DNA from 2 places in the Chromobacterium sp. LK11 genome. Region 1 is predicted to be linked to the other one. Evidence: riboswitches for the same ligand, from Rfam matches in the RefSeq annotation. Region 1 holds a riboswitch; the other holds the start of a gene.
The links. Region 1 has a riboswitch for FMN ahead of ribB (3,4-dihydroxy-2-butanone-4-phosphate synthase). Riboswitches for the same ligand answer to the same signal wherever they lie in the genome.
Positions count from the first base shown of each region.

Region 2: linked by a shared signal. The riboswitch ahead of VK98_RS17345 (bifunctional 2-polyprenyl-6-hydroxyphenol methylase/3-demethylubiquinol 3-O-methyltransferase UbiG) and the one ahead of ribB (3,4-dihydroxy-2-butanone-4-phosphate synthase) in region 1 are both predicted to bind FMN.

Region 1 covers NZ_LDUR01000012.1:14,644-25,359, reverse strand. The annotation lists gene ruvC (crossover junction endodeoxyribonuclease RuvC) at 1-529, shown strand, start outside; gene ruvA (Holliday junction branch migration protein RuvA) at 569-1,162, shown strand; gene VK98_RS07700 (ABC transporter substrate-binding protein) at 1,410-2,219, shown strand; gene VK98_RS07695 (BON domain-containing protein) at 2,378-3,118, opposite strand; gene VK98_RS07690 (sigma 54-interacting transcriptional regulator) at 3,443-4,792, opposite strand; gene VK98_RS07685 (hypothetical protein) at 4,789-5,319, opposite strand; gene VK98_RS07680 (HAMP domain-containing sensor histidine kinase) at 5,316-6,725, opposite strand; gene ribB (3,4-dihydroxy-2-butanone-4-phosphate synthase) at 6,780-7,439, opposite strand; FMN riboswitch at 7,564-7,710, opposite strand; gene ruvB (Holliday junction branch migration DNA helicase RuvB) at 7,799-8,833, shown strand; gene VK98_RS07665 (hypothetical protein) at 8,953-9,360, shown strand; gene VK98_RS07660 (PotD/PotF family extracellular solute-binding protein) at 9,409-10,482, opposite strand; gene proB (glutamate 5-kinase) at 10,556-10,716, opposite strand, start outside.
Region 2 covers NZ_LDUR01000029.1:63,216-73,931, forward strand. The annotation lists gene hrpA (ATP-dependent RNA helicase HrpA) at 1-3,242, opposite strand, end outside; gene VK98_RS17340 (DUF5329 domain-containing protein) at 3,340-3,705, opposite strand; FMN riboswitch at 3,789-3,951, shown strand; gene VK98_RS17345 (bifunctional 2-polyprenyl-6-hydroxyphenol methylase/3-demethylubiquinol 3-O-methyltransferase UbiG) at 4,044-4,781, shown strand; gene VK98_RS17350 (ketol-acid reductoisomerase) at 4,880-5,635, shown strand; gene VK98_RS17355 (epoxyqueuosine reductase QueH) at 5,648-6,313, opposite strand; gene VK98_RS17360 (SpoIIE family protein phosphatase) at 6,393-7,604, opposite strand; gene VK98_RS17365 (hypothetical protein) at 7,904-8,362, shown strand; tRNA gene VK98_RS17370 (tRNA-Thr) at 8,408-8,483, shown strand; gene VK98_RS17375 (AraC family transcriptional regulator) at 8,836-9,696, opposite strand; gene VK98_RS17380 (DMT family transporter) at 9,919-10,716, shown strand, end outside.

The DNA.
Region 1 (10,716 bases):
CGCGCGCCGGATTCTCGGCATCGATCCCGGCAGCCGCATCACCGGCTTCGGGGTGATAGACCTATTGGGCCAGCAGCGCCATTACGTGGCCTCCGGCTGCATCCGCACGCCTCCGGGCGCGCCTTTGAGCGAGCGCATACGCGTGATCGTCGACGGCCTGTTCGGCGTGATCGATACCTACCAGCCGCAGGCGGCGGCGATCGAGCAGGTGTTCGTCAACGTCAATCCGGCGGCCACGCTGATGCTGGGCCAGGCGCGCGGCGCCTGCATTTCCGCGCTGGTGTTGCGGGATCTGCCGGTGGCGGAATACACCGCGCTGCAGGTCAAGCAGTCCGTCGCCGGTCACGGCAAGGCCGCCAAGGAGCAGGTGCAGCACATGGTGGTGCGGATGCTGAATCTGTCCGGCACGCCGCAGGCCGATGCCGCCGACGCGCTGGCGGTGGCCCTGGCGCACGCCAATCTCAGCGCCGGCGCTCTGGGCCAGTTGGCGCAAAGCGGCCTGAAAATCCGCGGCGGCCGGCTGGTGTAGCCGGCGCGCCTGTTATCGCTTTATAGAAAGAACCTGAACATGATCGGACGCCTGAGCGGCAATCTTCTGGAAAAGCTGCCGCCGCAAGTGGTGCTGGACGTCAACGGCGTCGGCTATGAACTCGATGTGCCGATGACCACGTTTTACCAACTGCCGGCGCTGGGCCAGAAAGTCACTTTGTTTACCCAGCTGGTGGTGCGGGAGGACGCTCATCTGCTGTTCGGCTTCGCCTCCAAGGAGGACCGCCAGACCTTCCGGCAATTGGTCAAGGTGACCGGCATCGGCGCCAAGATCGCCCTGGCCATTCTTTCCGGCATGACCACCGACGATCTGGCGGTGGCGGTGGCCAGCGAGGACATCAAGCGCTTGTCCGCGGTGCCGGGCATAGGCAAGAAGACCGCCGAGCGGCTGGTGCTGGAATTGCGCGGCAAACTGGCCACCGGCAGCAATCTGACCGCGCCTGGAGGCCTGGCCTTCGCCGCCACGCCGGATGAAAAGGGCGACATCGTCAACGCCTTGCTGGCCTTGGGTTACAACGAGAAGGAGGCCGCGGCCGCCACCAAGGGGCTGCCGGCCGACGTGACGGTGAGCGAGGGCGTGCGTCTCGCCTTGAAGAGCTTGATGAAGTTCTGAAAACGCTAGCTGGCTCTTAGAACGTGTTTACGATCTCGCGAGCAAGAGCGAGACAAGGCGAAAATGGCTGAGAAAGCGGAATGTACAAATGGTACATGAGCATTTTGAAGACGGTTTCAACGCCGTATCGCCGATGCGTAGCAGATCGTAAACAGGTTCTTAAAGCCGGCGGCGCTTTGCCTATAGTGGGGAGTGCCGTGCGCTGGGCATGGCGATGAATCCGGCATGGCCGGGAGGCGTACCCACCGTGAAAACAGGACTGGCGCGAGCATGTCTGTTGCTGGCGGCCTGCTGGGCCGGCGGCGTCCACAGCGGCGTGTCGTGTCCGCCGCGGCCTATCCGTTTCGCTTTTTACGAAATCGGCCAGTTCTACAGCGCCGGCCGCGGACTGGATCGGGACGTGGCGGAGGAGTTGCGCCGGCGCAGCGGCTGCGAGTTCGAGTTCGTGGTGATGCCGCGGGCCCGCATCTGGCAGGAGCTGGAGGCCGGCTCGCTGGATATGACCGGCTCCGCGATCGAGACCCCGGAACGCAGCAAAATCTATTGGTTCCTCAACTACATCCAATTGCGCCAGTACGCGGTTTTGTCTATCGATGTGCCCGACTCCATCCGCTCGATGGAGGCTTTCATCCGGGACGTGCCGTCCAGCCGCTGGGCGATTGTGCGCAGCTATAGCACCAGCCGTTATTTCGATCCTCTGGTGGTGCAATTGGGCGTGCAGCGTCGTTTGGTGGAAGTGGCGGAGGAGGACGTCCTGTTCCGCATGCTGGATCAGCGCCGCGTCGCGGGCATTTTCTCCACGCCCATGGTGTATCGGCAGAAAATCAGACAGCATGGTTTGGACGACAAGGTGAGAGTGGCCGACTGGGAGAAGGACGACGCGCCCAGTCCGCGCAGCCTGGTGCTGACCAAGCGGACATTCCCGGAAGCCGAAGCCAGGGCATGGCGCCTGTTGGTGGACGGCATGAACCGCGACGGCACCATGTTGCGTCTGATCAACCGCTATATGAGCAGGGAAGAGGCCGCCGCCGCGGTGTGGGCCGGCGGGAAACGCTAGTCGGGCCGCGGATAAAAAAAGCCGCCCATCAGGGCGGCGAATGGAGGCGGGCACACTTCCGTGTGTTCCTTGGGACGACTCCGGGTAAAGCGTGGGTTGGCGCGGCGGTTCAGGGCAAGCGAGCCAGGCGGACTGCGCGCCGACGAATCAAAGCGGTATTAGCCGGCGGCCTTGAGGCTGACGTTGGTGCGCACCGAGGTCACGCCCGGCACGCGGGAGGCTTCTTCGGCTACGCGGCGCAGCGCTTCTTCGCTGGGCGCAGTGCCGCTCAGGGTGACTTCGCCGGCCTTCACGCTGGTCTGGATATTGGCGCCAACCTGGGCTGCGGCTTTGGTCACGGCTTCCTGCACGGCCTGGTTCAGACCGGCGGCGGCGCTCGGCGCGGCTTCGGCGATCAGGGCTTCAGCGGCGCTGGCGTCGCCTTTGGCGGCGGTGGCGCGTTGAGCCTGTTCGGCCGGAGCGCTGGCGTCGCCTTTGGCGGCGGTGGCGTGTTGAGCCTGTTCGGCCGGAGCGCTGGCGTCGCCTTTGGCGGCGGTGGCGCGTTGAGCCTGTTCGGCCGGTGCACTGGCGTCAGCCTTGGCGGCGGTGGCGCGTTGAGCTTGTTCAGCCGGGGCGCTGGCGTCGCCCTTGGCGGCAGTGGCGCGTTGAGCTTGTTCAGCCGGGGCGCTGGCGTCGCCCTTGGCCGCGGTGGCGCGTTGAGCTTGTTCAGCCGGGGCGCTGGCGTCGCCCTTGGCCGCGGTGGCGCGTTGGGCTTGTTCGGCCGGAGCGCTGGCATCGGCCTTGGTTGCGGTGGCGCGTTGAGCCTCGCCAGCTGCTGGAGCGCTGGCGTCTTGAGCGGCCCAGCTGGCACCGGTCAACAGGGAAGTCATCAGAGCAATGGCAAGAGTGGATTTCTTCATGGGATTAACCTTTTCGAGAGAGTGAGTCACATCGCTTGCGCTTGAATCTGCCGCGCTTCGATCATTTGCACTTCCCCTAATGGCAAAAGGCGTGCCAGGTTTTATTTTTCTTTTGTTTTCAATGGCTTAATGGGTTTTTGCTTTGAGGCAGAGCACAGGGGAGGTGTATTCTGTCGCCGCTAGGCGACAGAATGGCGGGGGTAATGTACAGGGCTTTGATTTATTAGGAATTTTTCATGTCGCCGATCAGCGACAGGAGTCCGGCGGCCTGATGCGCCGCGGCTTTGCCGCTGGCGCGGTGAACGGAAATGGTTTGAGTCGTGCTCATTCCAATTTGAAGGCCGCCGGTGTCAGCTCGTGCTTTTGCAGCAGACGGTAGAACTCGGTGCGATTGCGGTCGGCCAGGCGCGCGGCGTCGCTGACATTGCCGCCGGTCAAACGCAGCAAGCGTTCCAGGTAATCGCGCTCGAATTGGCGCTTGGCCTCCGCCAACGTCGGAATCGCGCTTTCCTCGCTGGCGACGGCTTTCTGTATCTGCGCCAAGGTCACCAGCGAGCCGGTGCTCAGCACGCAACATTGTTCCACCACATTGGCCAATTGCCGGATATTGCCCGGCCAGGGCGCCGCGCTCAGGTATTCCAGCGCGTCGGCGGCGAAACCGCTGACGGCTTTCTGGTAGCGGGTGGCGATTTTGTCCAGGAAGTGAGCGGCCAGCAGCGGGATGTCTTCGCGGCGCTCGGCCAGCGGCGGCAGGCGCAACGACACCACGTTCAGGCGGTAGAACAAGTCTTCGCGGAAGCTGCCTTCCTGGATCAAGGTCTCCAGTTCGCGGTGGGTGGCGGAAATCAGGCGGATGTCCACCGGGTTGGCGCGCGTCGCGCCGACCGGACGCACTTCGCGCTCTTGCAGCACGCGCAGCAGTTTGACCTGCAGCGGCGGCGGCATGTCGCCGATCTCGTCCAGAAACAGGGTGCCGCCGTCAGCCTGTTGAATCAGACCGGTCTGGCGCGCGTTGGCGCCGGTGAACGAGCCCTTTTCATGACCGAACAGCTCGCTTTCCAGCAGATTGTCCGGAATCGCCCCGCAGTTGACCGCGATGAAGGGCTGGCCCGCGCGCGGGCTGGCCAGGTGGATGGCTTTGGCCAGCACCTCCTTGCCGGTTCCGCTTTCGCCGCGCAGCAGCACGCTGGCGCCGGTGGCGGCGACCATGCGGGCCTCGGCCAGCAACTCCTCCATCGCCGGGCTGCGGCTGACCAGGCCGGAGCGCCAGCCAGTGGCGGCCTGGTCGGCCGACCGGCCCGGCCCCGCCAGCGACAAGCCCTGGGCGACCTTGTCCAAGAGGGCCTTGCCGTCGAAAGGCTTGACCAGATAGCCGAACACGCCGCGGCTGACCGCTTCCACGGCATCCGGCACGGTGCCGTGGGCGGTCAGCAGAATCACCGGCATCGCGGGATAGCGCTGGCGGACCTGTTCAAACAGCTCCAAACCGTCCATGCCCGGCAGGCGCCAGTCCGTCAGCAACAAGTCGGCGCGGCGCGCCGCCAAGGCGTTCAGCGCCGCTTCGGCGCTGTCCAGCGCTTCGACCTCGTAGCCGGCGGCGCCGAGGCGAAGGCCGAGCAAGCGCAGCAGGTCGGGATCGTCGTCCACCAGTACGATGCGGGCGATGGCGCTCATGGTTGGCTCCCCTTGGTTTTGCTGGGCTTCAGCTGGAGTTCGCGTTCGACTTCGCGCAAGGCGTTGAGCTTGCCGCTCAGGTCATCGTAGCGTTTTTGCAGATCTCGGTTTTGCGCCTGTTGCCGCTCCAGCGCTTCCGCCAGCTTGCGTCGCTCCTGCAGCTGTTGAAGCTGCAGCCGCGCCAGGCCCTGGCTGGCCGGATCCAGAGCGTCGGCCTTGGCGAGCAGGCTTTCCAGTTGCGCCTGCAGTTTTTGCGCATCGGCGCGGCTCTCCGCAGCCTGAGTCTGCTGGAGCAGGGCCAGCAAGCGGCTGCCGCCGCAGCTTTCCCGGCCGGCCAGGGCCAGCGTTTGGAGCTCCCGCGTCTGGTTCAGCAGCAGCAGGATCTGGTTGGCGTCCGGGCAGAGGATGATGGGCGCGGCCGGCGCGGCGACGGGCGGACGCTGATGGGCGCAAGCGCTTAAGGCCAGCAGACCGCAAATCCAGAGCAGCCGCCGCGCGTTGTGAATAAAAAGGCGAGGTGTCTTCATGTCTTGTTCTCCGGTTCCGGCCATTGCAGGCGGAAGCAGGCGCCGGTCTGAGGCTGGGGCTCCAGCGTCAGCTCGCCGCGCATCAATTGGGCGAAGCCGCGCGCCATCGCCAGCCCCAGGCCGGTGCCGGGCAGTTCGCCCGGCGGCGGCGAGCCGCTCCAGAACGGTTCGAAAATCTTTTCCCGACAGGCTTCCGGCACGCCGGGGCCTTGGTCGCTGATTTCCAGCCAGACGCCGCCGGCGTCGCGGCCGTGGCGGATGCTCAAGGCGCTGCCGGCGGGGCTGTGGCGGATGGCGTTGATCAACAGGTTGTCCAGTATGGTTTCCACTTTGGAGCGGTCGCCGCTGACTCGTTCCGCGTCGCCCTGGACTTCGGCGGTCAGGCGCTTGGCCTGCAACAGCGGGCGGCTGGCCTGCAGTCGATCCGCAATCAGCGCTGGAAGATCGAAGGTTTCCACGGTCAGGGTTTCGGACAGCCATTGGCCGGCATCATAGCGCAATAAGGCTTCCACGCGCTGGCGCAGGGTCTGCGCGTTGTTTTGCAGGATGGCGACGATTTCCTGCTGCTGGGCGGACAGCTGTCCTATCACCTCTTCGCGCAGCAGCGCGGCGGCTTCGTGGATGGCGGCCAGCGGGGTTTTCAGCTCATGGGAGGCCTGGCGGAAGAAGCGGCCCTTCTGTTCTTCCAGCGCCGCCAGCCGGCGGTCCAGCTGGGCCAGTTCGCGCGCCAGGCGTTGAAGGTCGGCGGGGCCTGACTGGCGCCAGTCCTGCAAGCGCGCGCCGTCGCTCATCCGCGCGATCTTGGCTTGCAGCTTGCGCAGCGGCCAGCTGATCAACAAGGTCATCGCCAGCGCCAGCGCCAGCGCGGAAGCCAGCGACAGCCAGGCCAGCCTGTCGGCGGTGCGGCGCATTTCGGTGATGGAGTCCTGCCATTGGCGCTGGCTTTGTTCCAGTTGGCGGTTGATCAACTGGCCTTGCGCCGTCAGGTGCAGGTCCAGTTGGCGGAACAAGCGGTCGCGTTGCGCGCCGGAGCGCGCCGGCAAGGCCTGGAGCTGCGGCTGGATCGCCAGGATGGCCCGGGCGCTGAGCGCCAGCTCGTCGCCGTCACCTCGCTGCAGCTTGCGTTGCGCCAGTTCGATTTCCTGCCAGGCGCCGGCGGCGGTGTTGGCCAGCGCGCGGTCTTTCAGGATTTGGGCCTGGCGGGTGGCGCGTTCGAACTGAATGGATTGTTCGCGCGACACGCGGTTGGCGTCCAGCCATTCCTTGGCTTGTTCCTGATGCGAGCGCAGCGTGGAGGCGGCGTGTCCCAACTCGTTGCGCAGCTGGATCAGCACGGCGGAGGGCACGACGGCGACGATCAGAAAGCTGGCCAGCAACAGGCTGCGGAAAGAAACGAAACGAAGCATGATGGGGTCGGCATCGACGCCGCGGGCGCATGCCCGCGGCTTAAAGGGCAAAGATCAAGCAGACAGCGGAGCTGCGGCTAAGTTCTGGCGGGAAATCCATTCAGCCAGCTCGGCCACGCTCAGAACGGGCAGCGCGTGCGTTTGAGCGTAGTCCGCGATTTGCGCGCCGCGCATCATGCTGCCGTCCGGGTTCATCAGCTCGCAGAGCACGCCGGCGGGCTGGAAGCCGGCCAAGCGCGCCAGTTCCACCGCGGCCTCGGTATGGCCTCGGCGGCTGAGCACGCCGCCTGCGGCGGCCACCAGCGGGAAGACATGGCCGGGGCTGACCACGTCGTCGGCCCGGGCCTGCGGATGGACGGCGGCCTGGATGGTGCGCACCCGATCAGCGGCGGACACGCCGGTGGATACGCCCTGCGCAGCTTCGATGCTGACGGTGAAGGCGGTGCCGTAGCGGCTGCCGTTGCGTTGCGTCATCGGCGGCAATTGCAGCCGGGCGGCGTGCTCGGCGGTCAGGCACAGGCAGACGATGCCGCTGCAATCGCGGATCAGGCGCGCCATTTCGGCTTCGTTCAGCGCGTCGGCGGCCAGGATCAGGTCGGCTTCGTTCTCGCGGTCGTGATCGTCGGGAACGATGACCGGCAGGCCGCGGCGCAAGGCGTTCAGCGCCGTTTCGACGCGTTGGGACAGGGTGTCGGGGTGTGTGGCGATACTCATGGAAACGGTCCTCGGATAGTTTGAGAAACAGGTTCCAGGGCGTGAAAAGGGCAGGCGCGAACCCACCCGCGCGCCAAGCGCGCAGCGAACACGCCGCGACCGCGCGCAGCGCGGCGGACGGCGATGTCGTCTTCTCTCATCCGGACTATTACCGTCGGCTCTGGCCTGTCACCAGATCTGCTGACCTTCCGCCGGGAGGCGAAAGCGCTCGCGGGCTCGGCCCAAGGGCCATACCGCCGGTGGGGAATTGCACCCCGCCCTGAAGACGTTGCGTTGGCCCGCGATGACGGCCGGACCAGCGGCGATTATAGCGCGGTGGTAAGATTGGGCATTCGTTTTTTTGGCCGGCGGCTGACACCATGATTGAAACCGACAACCTGTACGGCGGGGCGCCCGAGCCGCGCATCGTCACCCAGCAAAGCCTGTCCAGTCAGGAAGAGGCGCTGGAGCGCGCCTTGCGGCCCAAGCAGCTGGACGAGTACGTCGGCCAGAAGAAGGCGCGCGAACAGCTGGAAATCTTCATCGAGGCGGCCAAGCGGCGCAGCGAAGCGCTGGACCATGTGCTGCTGTTCGGCCCGCCCGGCCTGGGCAAGACCACCTTGGCGCATATCGTCGCCCGTGAAATGGGCGTCAATTTGAGGCAAACCTCGGGACCGGTGCTGGAACGCGCCGGGGACCTGGCCGCGCTGCTGACCAATCTGGAGCCGCACGATGTGTTGTTCATCGACGAGATCCATCGGCTGAGTCCGGTAGTGGAGGAGATCCTCTATCCGGCGCTGGAGGATTACCAGATCGACATCATGATAGGCGAGGGGCCGGCGGCGCGTTCGGTCAAGATCGATCTGCCGCCGTTCACCCTGGTGGGCGCGACCACCCGCGCCGGCATGCTGACCAATCCGCTGCGCGACCGATTCGGCATCGTCGCGCGGCTGGAGTTCTACAACGCGGAAGAGCTGACCCGCATCGTCAGCCGTTCCGCCGGTTTGTTGAACGTCAAGCTGGCCGACGACGGCGCGTTCGAAGTGGCGCGCCGCAGCCGCGGCACGCCGCGCATCGCCAACCGGCTGCTGCGGCGGGTGCGGGATTACGCTGAAGTCCGGGCCGACGGCGTGGTCAGCGCACAGGTGGCGGACGCCGCGCTGGCGATGCTGGACGTGGACCCGGCCGGTCTGGACGTGATGGACCGCAAGCTGCTGCAGGCGATTCTGGAGAAGTTTTCCGGCGGGCCGGTGGGGCTGGACAATGTCGCGGCCGCCATCGGCGAATCCACCGACACCATAGAGGACGTGATCGAGCCCTTCCTGATCCAGCAGGGCTATCTGCAGCGCACCCCGCGCGGCCGGATGGCGACGGCGCTGGCCTATCAGCATTTCGGGCTGCCGTTGAAAGATTGACGCGGCTTCGCCGGCGCTGTCGCTTGCGCGCAGCAGCATGGCCATCCGCTGATCGCCTGCGCCGGCGCGCAGGCGTACAATTCCTGCTTTCACGCATTCCGCTGCGGCGGGGGATGATTATGTTTTACGCTTTGTTCGGCCTGACTCTGGCGGTGGCGATCGCCACCTCGATATTCACCGCGCGCTTTTTCGATCCGGCGGTCAACAAGATTCTGGCGCGGGTTCTGGGGCGGGATTTGACCGACGCCTGGCGCAAGTACATTTTCTTCGCCATCGTGGTCACCGGCGTTTCCGGCGGGGTGCGGCAGTGGTCGCTGGAGAAATACCTGCCGCCGGCCGCGGGCAAGGGCAGCACCATGATGGAGCTGACCGGCGAGCGCTGGCTGCTGGAGTTGTTCAACACCTTCATCGACACGCTGCGTTCCATCGCCTGGGTGATGTTGCTGTTCTTCCTGTGCGCGATGCTGGCCTATGTGATCATCAAGGCGATTGAGATGCGCAAGGGCGAGCAGCCGCCCGAAGAATGAAAAAAATCCCGGGCCTTGACCGGGATTTTTCGTTGAAACAGGGGCGGCTCAGCGGCCGATCTTGATCTGCGACCACAAACGGTTCAAATCGCGGCGGGACTTCACGTCCAGATCTTTCAGCGCCACGTATTTGCCCTTGGCCGGCTCCAGCATGATCACCGGGTTGGCCTTGATTTGCGGCTTAAAGAAGGCTTCTGCCGCTTTGACCGGGTTGGTGGCGCCGATCTGGTTGGATATCTCGGCGGCGTTCTTGCCGTCCAGCATGAAATTGATGAAGCGGTGCGCCAGGTCCGGCCGCGGTGCGTCCTTCAAGATCACCATATTGTCCACCGCCAGGATATTGCCTTCCTTCTGCGGCTGGTAGGCCAGCTTGAACGGGCGCTTGGCGTGTTGCGCGTCCTGCTGCGCCTGGAACAGGTCGTTGGAGTAGCCGTGGGCCACCCAGATATTGCCTACGGTCAGTTCCTTGATATAGCTCTGGTTGTTGAAGGCGGCCCAGTAGGGCTTGGCCTTGCGGATCACCTCGGCCGCGGCTTTCCAGTCCGCGGGGTTGGTGGAGTTGGCGTCCTTGCCCAGGTAGAGCAGGGCGGCGGACATCAGTTCGCGTTGCGAATCCAGCACGGTGACCCGGCCCTTGATCTTGGCCAGCACCGCCGGATCGAAGATCAAGCCCCAGCTGTTGGCCTGCGGCAGCACGCCGGCTTTCCGCAACTGGGTCTCGTTGTAGCCGAGCAAGGTCAGCGACACCACGGTGGGCGCGGCCACCTTGTTGCCGGCGTCGAACGGCGCGTTCAGGCTCAGGTAGCCGGTGTTGAGGTTTTTCCAGTTGGGCAGCAAGGCCTTGTCCAGCGGCTGGGTCTTGCCCTGCTTGATCAGCGTGCTGACGGCGAAGGCGGTGGGAAACACCATGTCGTAGCCTTTGGCGCCGGCGGCCAGCTTGGCCAGCATCTCCTCGTTGTCCCCGTAATAGTCCTGCACCAGCCTGCATTTGCACGATTGCTCGAAACGCTTGGCGGTGTCTGCGGACAAGGCGTTGTTCCAGTTGTAGATATGGAGTACGTCCTCGGCCATTGCCGAGCCCCAAGTCAGAGCCAGAAGCGCCGAAAGGGCCAGCTTTTTCATACGCGTGAATCCTTCAGTTCAAAGAATGGGATGGGAATAGCGGAGCGCAAGCGCCGCGGCGCCTGCGCCGCTGTCACAGCGCGACCATATTGTCGCGATGGATCAGTTCCGGTTCGATCATATAGCCGAGCGCGGCCTCGATCTCCCGGGTGGGTTTTTGCATGATGGTGCGCGCTTCGCTGGAGCTGTAGTTGACCAGACCGCGCGCCACTTCCTTGCCTTCCTGATCGACGC
Region 2 (10,716 bases), on a different contig from region 1:
CGCTCGGCCATCAACTGGGTGTCGAACAGGCGGATCGCCACCTTGTCCTGCTCCAGCGTCAGCGCCGGATAGCCGGTCAGCTGCTGGCGGCCGCGGGCGAACTGAATGCTTTCCGGCAGTTCGCCAAAGTCCCAGCTGCTGACTTCGTCGCGCTCGAACTCCGCGCTGGTGTCGCGGAAGGTCAGCTGGGCGGCCTGGCCGAACTGCTTTTGCAGCGCCAGCAGATCGCGGCCCAGGCCGATTTCCTGCTTGCCGTCGTCAATGACGCGGAAGTTGAACAGCAGATGGGCCGGCAGCTCCTGGACGCGGAAATCGTCGATGTCCACTTTGACGCCGCCGGTTTCGCGCAGGATGAAGCGCGCCAGCTGCGGCGCGATCGGCTGCTGCTGGTCCGGATTGACGCTGAGGAAGCGGGTGACGAAGTCCGGCACTGGCACGCAGCAGCGGCGGATCTGCTTGGGCAGGCCCTTGATCAGCTGTTGCAGCTTCTCGCGCACCATGCCGGGCACCAGCCATTCGAAGGCCGCCGGCTGCAGGCGGTTGAGAATGGCCAGCGGCACGTCCAGGGTGACGCCGTCCAGCGGGTGGTTGGGTTCGAAGCGGTAGCGCAGCTTGAGGCGGCCGTCTTCCAGTTCCAGCCATTCCGGGAACTGGTTTTCGGTGACATGTTGCGCGGCGTGGCGCATCAGCTCCTCGCGCGTCAGGTGCAGCAGCTTGGCTTCGGTTTTTTCCGCTTCTTTGCGCCAGGCCTCGAAGCTGGCGGCGTCCACCACTTCGGTCGGAATCCGTTCGCTGTAGAAGGCGAACAGCGCCTCTTCGTCCACCAGCACGTCCTGGCGGCGCGCCTTGTGTTCCAGCTGTTCCACTTCGCGGATCAATTGCTGATTGCGCTGGAAGAAGGGCGCGTTGCTGACGTATTCCATATTCACCAGCGCGCCGCGGATGAACAGCTCGCGCGCCTCTTCCGGCGCGATGCGGCCGTAGCTGACCGGGCGCCGCGGCACCAGGGTCAGGCCGTACAGGGTGACGCGCTCGCTGGCCACCACTTCGCCGCGGCTCTTTTCCCAATGCGGGTCGAAGTAATGGTATTTGACCAGGTGCGGCGCCAGCTTTTCCACCCATTCCGGTTCGATCTTGGCCACGCAGCGGGCGTAGAGGCGGGTGGTTTCCACCAGTTCCGCCGCCACCAGCCACTTGGGCTTGGTTTTTTTCAGGCCGGAGCCGGGGAAAACGTGGAAATTGACGCCGCGAGTGCCTTGATAGTCGTCGCCTTCCTGGTTTTTCATGCCCAGGTTGCCGATCAGGCCGGTCACCAGCGCCTTGTGCAGGTTTTCATAGGCGACGGCGTCCAGCTGCTGGCGCTTTTTCTGCGTCATCTGCGCGTCCGGCTGTTCGGCGTCGGCATGCGCCTGTTCGCGCTTGATCAGGCCCAGCTCGCTGGCGATGTCGGCCAGCTGCGCATGCAGTTCGCGCCATTCGCGCAAGCGCAGATGGGACAGAAAGTGCTCGTGGCAGGTGTTGATCAGCAGACGGTTGGATTTCTTGTGCTTGAGCGCGTCGGCGAAGAAGTCCCACAGGTGTAGAAAGGACAGGAAGTCGGACTTCTCGTCGTTGAAGCGCGCTTGCGCGCGTTCGGCCGCCTCGCGCGCCTCGAAGGGGCGTTCGCGCGGGTCCTGCACGCTCAAGGCGGCGGCGATGATCAGCACTTCGCGCACGCAGCCGAAGTCGCGGCCGGCCAGCAGCAGGCGGCCCACCTTGGGGTCCACCGGAATCCGCGCCAGTTCCTTGCCCACGCCGGTCAGTTCTCCCTTGTCGTCCACCGCGCCCAGCTCGGTCAGCACCTGATAGCCGTCGGCGATCAGCCGGCTGCTGGGCGCTTCCAGGAAGGGGAAGGCGTCCACCTTGCCCAGCCGCAGCGCGGCCATGCGCAGGATGACCGCGGCCAGGTTGGAGCGGACGATTTCCGGATCGGTGAAGGCCGGGCGCTGATTGAAGTCGTCCTCGCCGTACAGACGCACGCAGATGCCGGCCTCGACGCGGCCGCAACGGCCGGCGCGCTGCCGCGCCGCCGCCTGGGAGATTTTCTCCACTTGCAGCTGTTCCACCTTGGCGCGCGGGCTGTAGCGGTTGATGCGCGCCTGTCCGGTGTCGATCACGTATTTGATGCCCGGCACCGTCAGCGAGGTTTCGGCCACATTGGTGGCCAGCACGATGCGGCGGCCGCCGGACGGCTTGAAGATCTTTTGCTGGTCCTCGTTGGACAGCCGCGCGAACAAGGGCAGGATCTCGTAGCCGCGGATGCCGGACTTGCGCAGTTTTTCCGCGGTTTCGCGGATTTCGCGCTCGCCGGGCAGGAAGACCAGCATGTCGCCCGGACCCTGGCGCGACAGTTCGTCGACGGCGTCGACGATGGCGCCCTCCATTTCCACCTCGCGCTCGTCTTCGTCGCGCTGCGCCAGCGGCCGGTAGCGCACTTCCACCGGATAGGTGCGGCCGGAGACTTCAATCACCGGCGCGCCGTCGAAATGGCGCGAGAAGCGGTCGGCGTCGATGGTGGCCGAGGTGATGATCACCTTCAGCTCCGGCCGGCGCGGCAGCAGTTGCTTCAGATAGCCCAGCAGGAAATCGATGTTGAGGCTGCGTTCGTGCGCCTCGTCGATGATGATGGTGTCGTAGGCTTCCAGATAACGGTCGGTCTGGGTTTCCGCCAGCATGATGCCGTCGGTCATCAGCTTGATCACCGATTTTTCCGACAACTTGTCGGTGAAGCGCACCTTGAAGCCGACGTGCTCGCCCAGCGTGGATTTCAGTTCCTGGGCGATGCGGCTGGCCACCGAGCGCGCGGCCAGCCGGCGCGGCTGGGTGTGGCCGATCAGGCCGTGCACGCCGCGGCCCAGCTCCAGGCAGATCTTGGGCAGCTGGGTGGTTTTGCCGGAGCCGGTTTCGCCGCAGATGATCACCACCTGATGGCGCTCGATCGCGGTCTTGATGTCGGCCAATTTCTGGTTGACCGGCAGCGCGTCGTCGAAATCGGGCTTGGGCAGATGGGCGCGGCGCGCGGCCACCTTGGCGGCGGAGCGCTCGATCTGCGACTGGATGTCGGCCAGCTGCTTGTCCGCAGGCTGGTTCTTCTTCAGCCGCTCGGCGGCGTCGCTCAGTTTGCGGCGCAAGGCGTGGCGGTCGCGGATCAGACAAGAGGGGAGGTCGGCCTTGAGTCGGGCCAGCAGCTGGGCAGCAGTCATCGGGAAAAGAACACTGGATTACAGGAAAGCGGCGATTATAACAGCTGCGTGGCGGTCCGGCTGGCCGGGATTGCCGGCCGGCCGCGCGAGGCGACGCTTATTTGCGCTGGCGGTAGCGTCCCAGCTCCGCTTTCAGCCAGACGGCGCTGGCCACAGGCTGCGCGGCGCCGCAACGCACCTGGTAGGCCTTGCCGCTGATGCTGCTCTGGGTGGCGGCGCGCTCGATGAAGCTTTCCGCGTTGCTGACCCAGTCCTTCTTCAGCAGGTACTGGTATTTGTCGTTCAGGTGATCGCGGGCCTCCTTGGCGCCGTACCAGCTGCCGTTGCGATTGAATTCGCAGCCGGATTTGGCCAGGTAGTCCAGCAGATGATTGATCTCGGCCTTGGCGGCCGGCGCGGGCGCGGCGAAAACGGCGCCGGCGCTCAGGAGTAAGGCTAGCCAGATCGGCAGTTTCAGGGTCATGCATCGCTCCATTGCAATTGGAATGCGCAGACTATGCGCGATGGGCCGGGGCTTGTCCAACTTCTCCGGGGCCTTTATGCTGTGCCGGTCTTCAGGGCGGGGTGAAATTCCCCACCGGCGGTATGCCGCGGCGTTTGCCGGCGGCGAGCCCGCGAGCGCCGCGCAGTCGTAGCCACGACGCGCGGGTCAGCAGATTCGGTGCGAAGCCGAAGCCGACGGTGAGAGTCCGGATGAGAGAAGACGCGCGCCATGCCGTGAGAGCCTGGCGCGCTTTTGCGCGTCGGCATGGCCGCGCGCCGCCCTGGAGCGCTTCCTTTAAGTCTTTACGGAGCCTCCAAATGCAGCAAAACATTTACGACCATCCGGTCTTTTTCTCCCAATACCAGGCCTTGCGCGACAGCGACACGGGCTTGAACGGCGCCTTGGAGCAACCCGCCTTGCGCGGCGCGCTGCCGCCGCTGACCGGCGCCGAGGTGCTGGACCTGGGCTGCGGTTTCGGCGATTTCGCCCGCTGGGCGCACGCCCAGGGCGCGGCCGGCGTCACCGCGGTGGATTTGTCCGAACGCATGCTGGAGCAGGCGCGGGCGCGCACCCAGGATCAAGCCATCCAATACCAGTGCGCGGCCATCGAGGACTTTCAGCCATCCGCCGAGGCCTATGATCTGGCGGTGTCTTCACTGGCCTTGCATTACGTGGCGGATTACGCCGCCGTGGCGGCGCGCGTGTTCGCCGCGCTGAAGCCCGGCGGCGTGTTCGCGCTGACGGTGGAGCACCCGATTTGCACCGCAAGCCCGCGGGGCTGGGCGCTGGACGAGGCCGGGCGGCAGGCGCACTGGACGCTGGACGGCTATTTCCGGCAGGACGCGCGCGAAACCCGCTGGTTCGTCGACGGCGTGATCAAGCACCATCGCACGGTGGAAAGCTATGTGGCCGGCTTGCTGGGCGCCGGATTCCAGTTGCTGCATCTGGGCGAACCCGCGCCGGACGAGCGGGCGCTGGCGCGCCAAGAAGGATTGCGGCTGCATGCGCGGCGTCCGGCCCTGCTGCTGCTCACTGCGCTCAAGCCCATACTTTAGCATTGCCTTGCCGGGCTGGCGTGCAGAACCAAGCTGCGCCGGCTCGGTCCAGCAAAGACCGGGCATGCGGCCCGTGGTCACCGAAACGGGGAGGGGCGGTGGGAAGCAAACTGGCATTGGGCATCCTGGTCCTGGCGCTGTCGACGGCGCCCGCCGTCGGCAAGTCGCCGCCGGCGCGGGCCATCATCGAACCGGCCCACATCGTCGAGGCCATCAAGCTGCAACGGCAGGCGGACGAGGCCAAGGGCAGGCCGCCGCAAAACGGCGAGCCGTGGTTCGCGGTGCTGGAAGGCGAGCGGCCCGTCATCGTGACCGCGCCGCACGCCTCCAGTCCGTTTCGTGAAGGACAATACCGCTTCTCCGACGGCGGCGGCACCGCGGCCCTGGCGGCGATGTTGCACCAACTGGCCGGCGTCACCGCGATCTACACCACCCGCGCTTCGCCGTCCGACCCCAATTACGAGGACGACAACGACTTCAAGCGCAAGCTGGCGGCGCTGGTCGCCAAACGGCGTCCGTTATTGGTGCTGGATCTGCACGGCAGCCATCCCTACCGGCCTTACGACGTGGACTTCGGCACCCTGAACGGAGCTTCGCTCTTGGGCAAGCCGGATTTGCTGCAAAAGCTGGAGCAAAACCTGAGGCAGCAGGGACTGTTGAACGTCTCCGACAACTACTTCGCCGCGTCCAAGCACCAGACCATCGCCAAGTTCGCCGCGGGCTTGGGCGTTCCCGCCATCCAGCTGGAAATCAGCAGCACCTGGCTCACGCCCTCGGACGGCAACCTGGCCGCGCATCGCTTCGCCCAGCTTTTGCAGGCGCTGGCGCGCTATGCGCGCGAGATAGAGCAATGAGGCGGGGACGCTTCAGGCCTGCTCGTCTTCGTCGCCGTAGTATTTGACGCCGAGGCGGATGGGCGCGCGGCCGGCTTCGCGGCGCTGGCGGTTGCTGTCGCGCAGGGAATAGGCGCAGCCGCAATATTCCTGCTGGTAAAACTGTTCGCGCTTGCTGATTTCTATCATCCGCGCGGAGCCGCCGCCCTTGCGCCAGTTGTATTCCCAATAGATCAGGCCGGGATAGCGCGCGGCCGCGCGCACGCCGCAGTCGTTGATCTGCTGCATATTCTTCCAGCGCGAAATGCCCAGCGAACTGGTAATCACCGGAAAACCATGCTCGTGCGCGTACAGGGCGGTGCGTTCGAAGCGCATGTCGAAGCACATGGTGCAGCGAACGCCGCGCTCCGGTTCGTTTTCCATGCCCTTGGCGCGTTCGAACCAGTTGTCGCGGTCGTAATCCGCGTCCACGAAGGGGATGCCGAACTGTTCGGCGAAACGGATGTTCTCGTTCTTGCGCAGTTCGTACTCTTTCTGCGGGTGGATGTTGGGGTTGTAGAAGAAAATGGTGAAGTCGATGCCGGAAGCCTGCATGGCCTCCATCACTTCGCCGGAGCAGGGTGCGCAGCAGGAGTGCAGCAACACCTTGTCATGGCCGCCGGGCAAGGGCAGGGGCTTGCGCTCTAAGGTCGGCGTCATCCGGATTCGCTCCAATTTATGAAAACGGCAGATTATGTTGCCATCTCAATCTCGAATCAAGACGAAACCGGGGCTGAGATCAGGCGTCGTGCCAGCGGGAGCGGCTTGGGTCGACGCAACCCATGTCGGCCCCTTGCTTGTTTTTAAGCGATGGCGCGTGCACCACCAGCAAGGACGCGTCGTCCAGGATGGCTTCGTTCTGACGATGCCGCTGCAGCGCCTGCAATACAGTATTGCCGATCCGGCCAGGCCAGCCGGTCTCCACCGCCTTGATCACTCCGTCAAGGCCGAACATCTGGCCATTGTCCGCCTGGGCCTCGGTGATGCCGTCCGAGCAGACGACCAGTGCATGCTCCGGTTTCAGCATGCTGGTCTCCAGCGAACGGTCGAACTGCCGCGCCGCCAAAATTCCCAGAGGAGGGTGCTCGGAACGGAATTGCTTGATCTTGCGGCCTTGCGGATCAAACATCAGCGCGCAGGGAATCCCGCCGTTCCAGACCTGCACGCATTGGGCGGCGGCGTCGATCGCGATGAGGATGCCGGCGACGAAGCGGCCGAAGGGCAGCAGGCGATGCAGCTTGTCGTTAATGGCCGCGGCGATGTCGCCCAGCGCCGCCTGAGTCTGCGCCAGGTCGTAAAAGCATTCCACCGCCGGAATTGCGCTGATGGCCGCGGTCAGGCCGTGGCCGGTGCAATCGGCCAGCATCAGGTATTCCCGGTCCCCGGCGCGGGCGTAGCAGACCAGGTCGCCGTTGAACTGAGAGGCGGGGCGCAGATGGCGCCAGACATGGGACGGCAGCTCCAGCTGTTGCCGGTTCAGGCGCTCGATCAATTCCAGCGCGTAGCTTTGCTCGCGCTCGTTGTCGAGGAAGTAACGCTCCAGTCGCACCGCGTCCTGGTTGATCTGCCGCTGCATCTGGGCGATGCGCAGGAACACCTGGATCTTGGCCGTCAATAGATCCGGGCTGACCGGCTTGGTCAGGTAGTCGTCGCCGCCGGCCTTGAGGCCCTCGATCAGGTCTTGCTGCTGGCTCAAGCCGGTCAGGAAGATGATGGGAACCCAGTGCTCGCCGAACAGGGTCCGCAACTCCATCGTGGCTTGCAGCCCGTTCATCACCGGCATGATGATGTCCATCAGGATCAGGTCGTAGCCGACTTCCTTGCACATGGCGACGGCCTCCCGGCCGTTGCCGGCGAGATCGCACCGATAACCCAGGTCTTCAACGAAAGTGCGGACCATCAAGCTATTGGTGGCGCTGTCGTCCACCAACAAAATTTTAGGCTGAGGCATGCGGTTTCCGTAACGTGTCAGGAAAGGGAAAGCAAGCGGAGCATAGGTGCCAATAATCCATTACATTGGCATCTCACTGTGGGTATAGCATATGAGAAGGGGCAATGGCGCACTGCGGCAATAAAAATCAGTCAACGTCGCGGATCGGACTTAGCCCGCGGCGATCAATTTCCGCCAAGGCGCGGGAAACACCGTGCTAGTATGCGGGTTTTGGCGGCGCAACGCGCGCGGCCCGTTTCATCCCAGAGAGCATCAGACCCCCGATCATGAAATTCGCGACGCACACCATTGCGCTGGCTTTGAGCCTGGCGTTGATCAGCCCGGCCAGCCTGGCCGAACCCGAAGACATGCCTCTGCCCGGCGATGTGCAGATGGCGCCGGCGAGCAAGCCCGCGCGCAAGGCCGCTCCGGTCAAAACCATTCAGCAAGCCGAGCCCGTACGCGCCAGCCAGCAAGCCAAGCCGGCGCGCCAAGCCAAGACCAAGGCCAAGACCAAGGCCAAGGCGAAATCCGCCAAGCAGGGCAAGCGCCAAGCCAAGGTCATCAGCGCCAAGCAAGCGCGTCACGGCAAGGCGGCCGTCAAGCCGGCGACTAAAAAATCGGCGCTCAAGAAATCAACGGCCAAAAAGCCCCGCCACGCGGCCAAAGCCGCGAAACGCGCGCCGCATAAGGCAAGCGCCAAAAAATCCAGCAAAAACAAAACGGTAAGCAAACAGGCCAAAAAGACGCATAAAAAAGCGTCGAAAAAGGCGGGTTGACGGCTTGCCAAAGCGATTGAGGCGCGACATAATACGCCTCTCTTCGCCGGTGTAGCTCAGTTGGTAGAGCACCTGACTTGTAATCAGGGGGTCGCGAGTTCGATTCCTGCCGCCGGCACCAATAAAATCAAGGGCTTACAGATTTATTTCTGTAAGCCCTTGATGCTTTTCAGGAAAAATATTAGACAGCAATGTCTAATACATCCCACCTTTATCCCTTACAAAACGCCATCCAGTACCGCGTTTCTAGCATACCCAAAACCCGTCCATTGTTTCGCCAAGCCGTCGTTTACCGTCTTGGATCTCGTCCTGCCGCTCTGTTTAGTCATTTTCATGGATTTTCTTGCAATCGGCATGCCCTAGCGGTTTTGACATCTGCTCAAGCAGGGTTAACTTGAATATGTGCGAATTCAAGAGTTAATATTGTAAATTTTGATCCGGCTGGCCGCATTACTCCAATCAATCATTGCGACTTACTCGGTGACTGACAAATGCTGCGTGCGCAGGGAGTGAGAGAGCGATCCCGGCGTCAGTCCGTAATTCGATATGAAATGACGAGTCAAATGGCTTTGATCCGCGAAGCCCGCGAGGTAAGACGCCTGGAGAAGCGAATGGCCAGTCATGATCAGGCGGCGCGCCATCTGCAGTTGACGCTGAAGACGATAGGCGTGCGGCGGCAGATGCATCGCAGCCTTGAATATGCGAAGAAAGTGGAAACGGCTCAACCCTGCTTCGGCAGCAAGCTCGGCGAGCGAGACAGGGATTTCCGGGTGAGCGTCGATGCGCTCCTTGGCTCTCGACAACTCCTTCGATAGTAGCTCGACATGAGTGGACCGTGCGTCTCCCAAGAGCGGGGGCAAAATCTGAAAGAGCTCCTGTTCCAGGATCTCATGCCATGGTTCCTGACCAGGCCTGGTAAGAGCGGCGTAGAGGCGTCCGAATGCCGTTACGGCTGACGGATGCTGGAGAACTGGGTGGATGAATTCCACACCCACGCTATACCCCATGGCCTTGGCGGTTTGCGCAATCAGTTCAGGGTCCAGATAGAGCATGCGCCACTCACGCGCTTTCCCTGCGACGGGCCTACCGTCGTGAACCTCATTTGGATTGACCGTGATCATGTTGCCGGGCGTGGCGCGCACTTCCCCGCGACCGCTCGCAGAGTCCTGAGCGCCGCGCATGACCACTCCTATGCCGAACTGGTCATGTGTGTGCCGACTGAACGAACGGCTGGAAGTCGCCTCTACTGCAACCACCCCAGATTGTCCGCACACTCCGGCTTTGAACTGCCTCTTGGTGTCTCCTCGGGCCATTGTTTCGATACCTCCCTTCATCGAGGTGCAATGAAGGCGTTTTCTGCACGCGTTTGAACCAGCATTATCGACTTGATGCAGATCATCTCCTACGCACCATCGTGTTCCAAGAGTATTGCATTTCTATACGACACATGGCGATTTTCGGAAAGCGCTATGGAGCAATAACGTTCAAGACTATTTTTCCGAGTTCCTTTTAAATACGGGGATTATATGTATTGACCTACGTCGGAAGGGGGAGGGGTGACAAGCCGCACGCTCGGATACTTGTTAATGTCGTTGGCCATGATGACCGTCGGCTCGACCGTGATCGCCTCCAAACTCATAGCGGGAAGCATGCCGCCGTTCCTGGCGACCGCGCTTCGCTTTGCCTTCGCTTTGCCCGTGTTGCTATTGCTGATCTTCCTGCAGCGCGAGCGCTGGCCAAAGCTTGCTCGTTGCGATTGGGGGTTGATATTGCTTCAGGCGGGTGCTGGCAGCGTTGGCTATACGACCCTGCTTATCACTGGCCTCTCTTATCTTCCTGCGGCTGATGCGGGCGTGATCATTGGCACGCTGCCGGCAGTCTCCGCGCTCTTCTCGGTGATAGTGCTTGGCGAACGACCGGGACTACGCTTGCTGATCAGCGTATTGTTCGCCACCCTCGGGGTGATGGCAGTAGGGTGGAAAGGCGGTAGGGCATCGTCGTTGACCGGCATGCTCTACATCCTGGGAGCTGTCGTGTGCGAGAGTGCGTTCATTCTGCTCAACAAGCGCATGCCGGTGCCACTCAAGCCATTGCTGCAGGCCACGACGATGACGGGATTGGGCCTGCTGGTGTCGCTGCCCGTTGCCTTCCTCGAACTGCCGGTTGCCGCACCCAGCGCCGCAGCGATCGCAGCAGTCGTCTGGTACGCACTGGTGCCCACGGTCGGCGGCTTTTTGTTGTGGTACGGCGGAGTTGCGCGGGTGAGCGGGAGTGAGGCTGCGACATTTACCGCGGTCGCACCGCTGACGGCGGTTGTGCTTGCCGCGCTGGTACTCGGCGAACAGATCAGATTG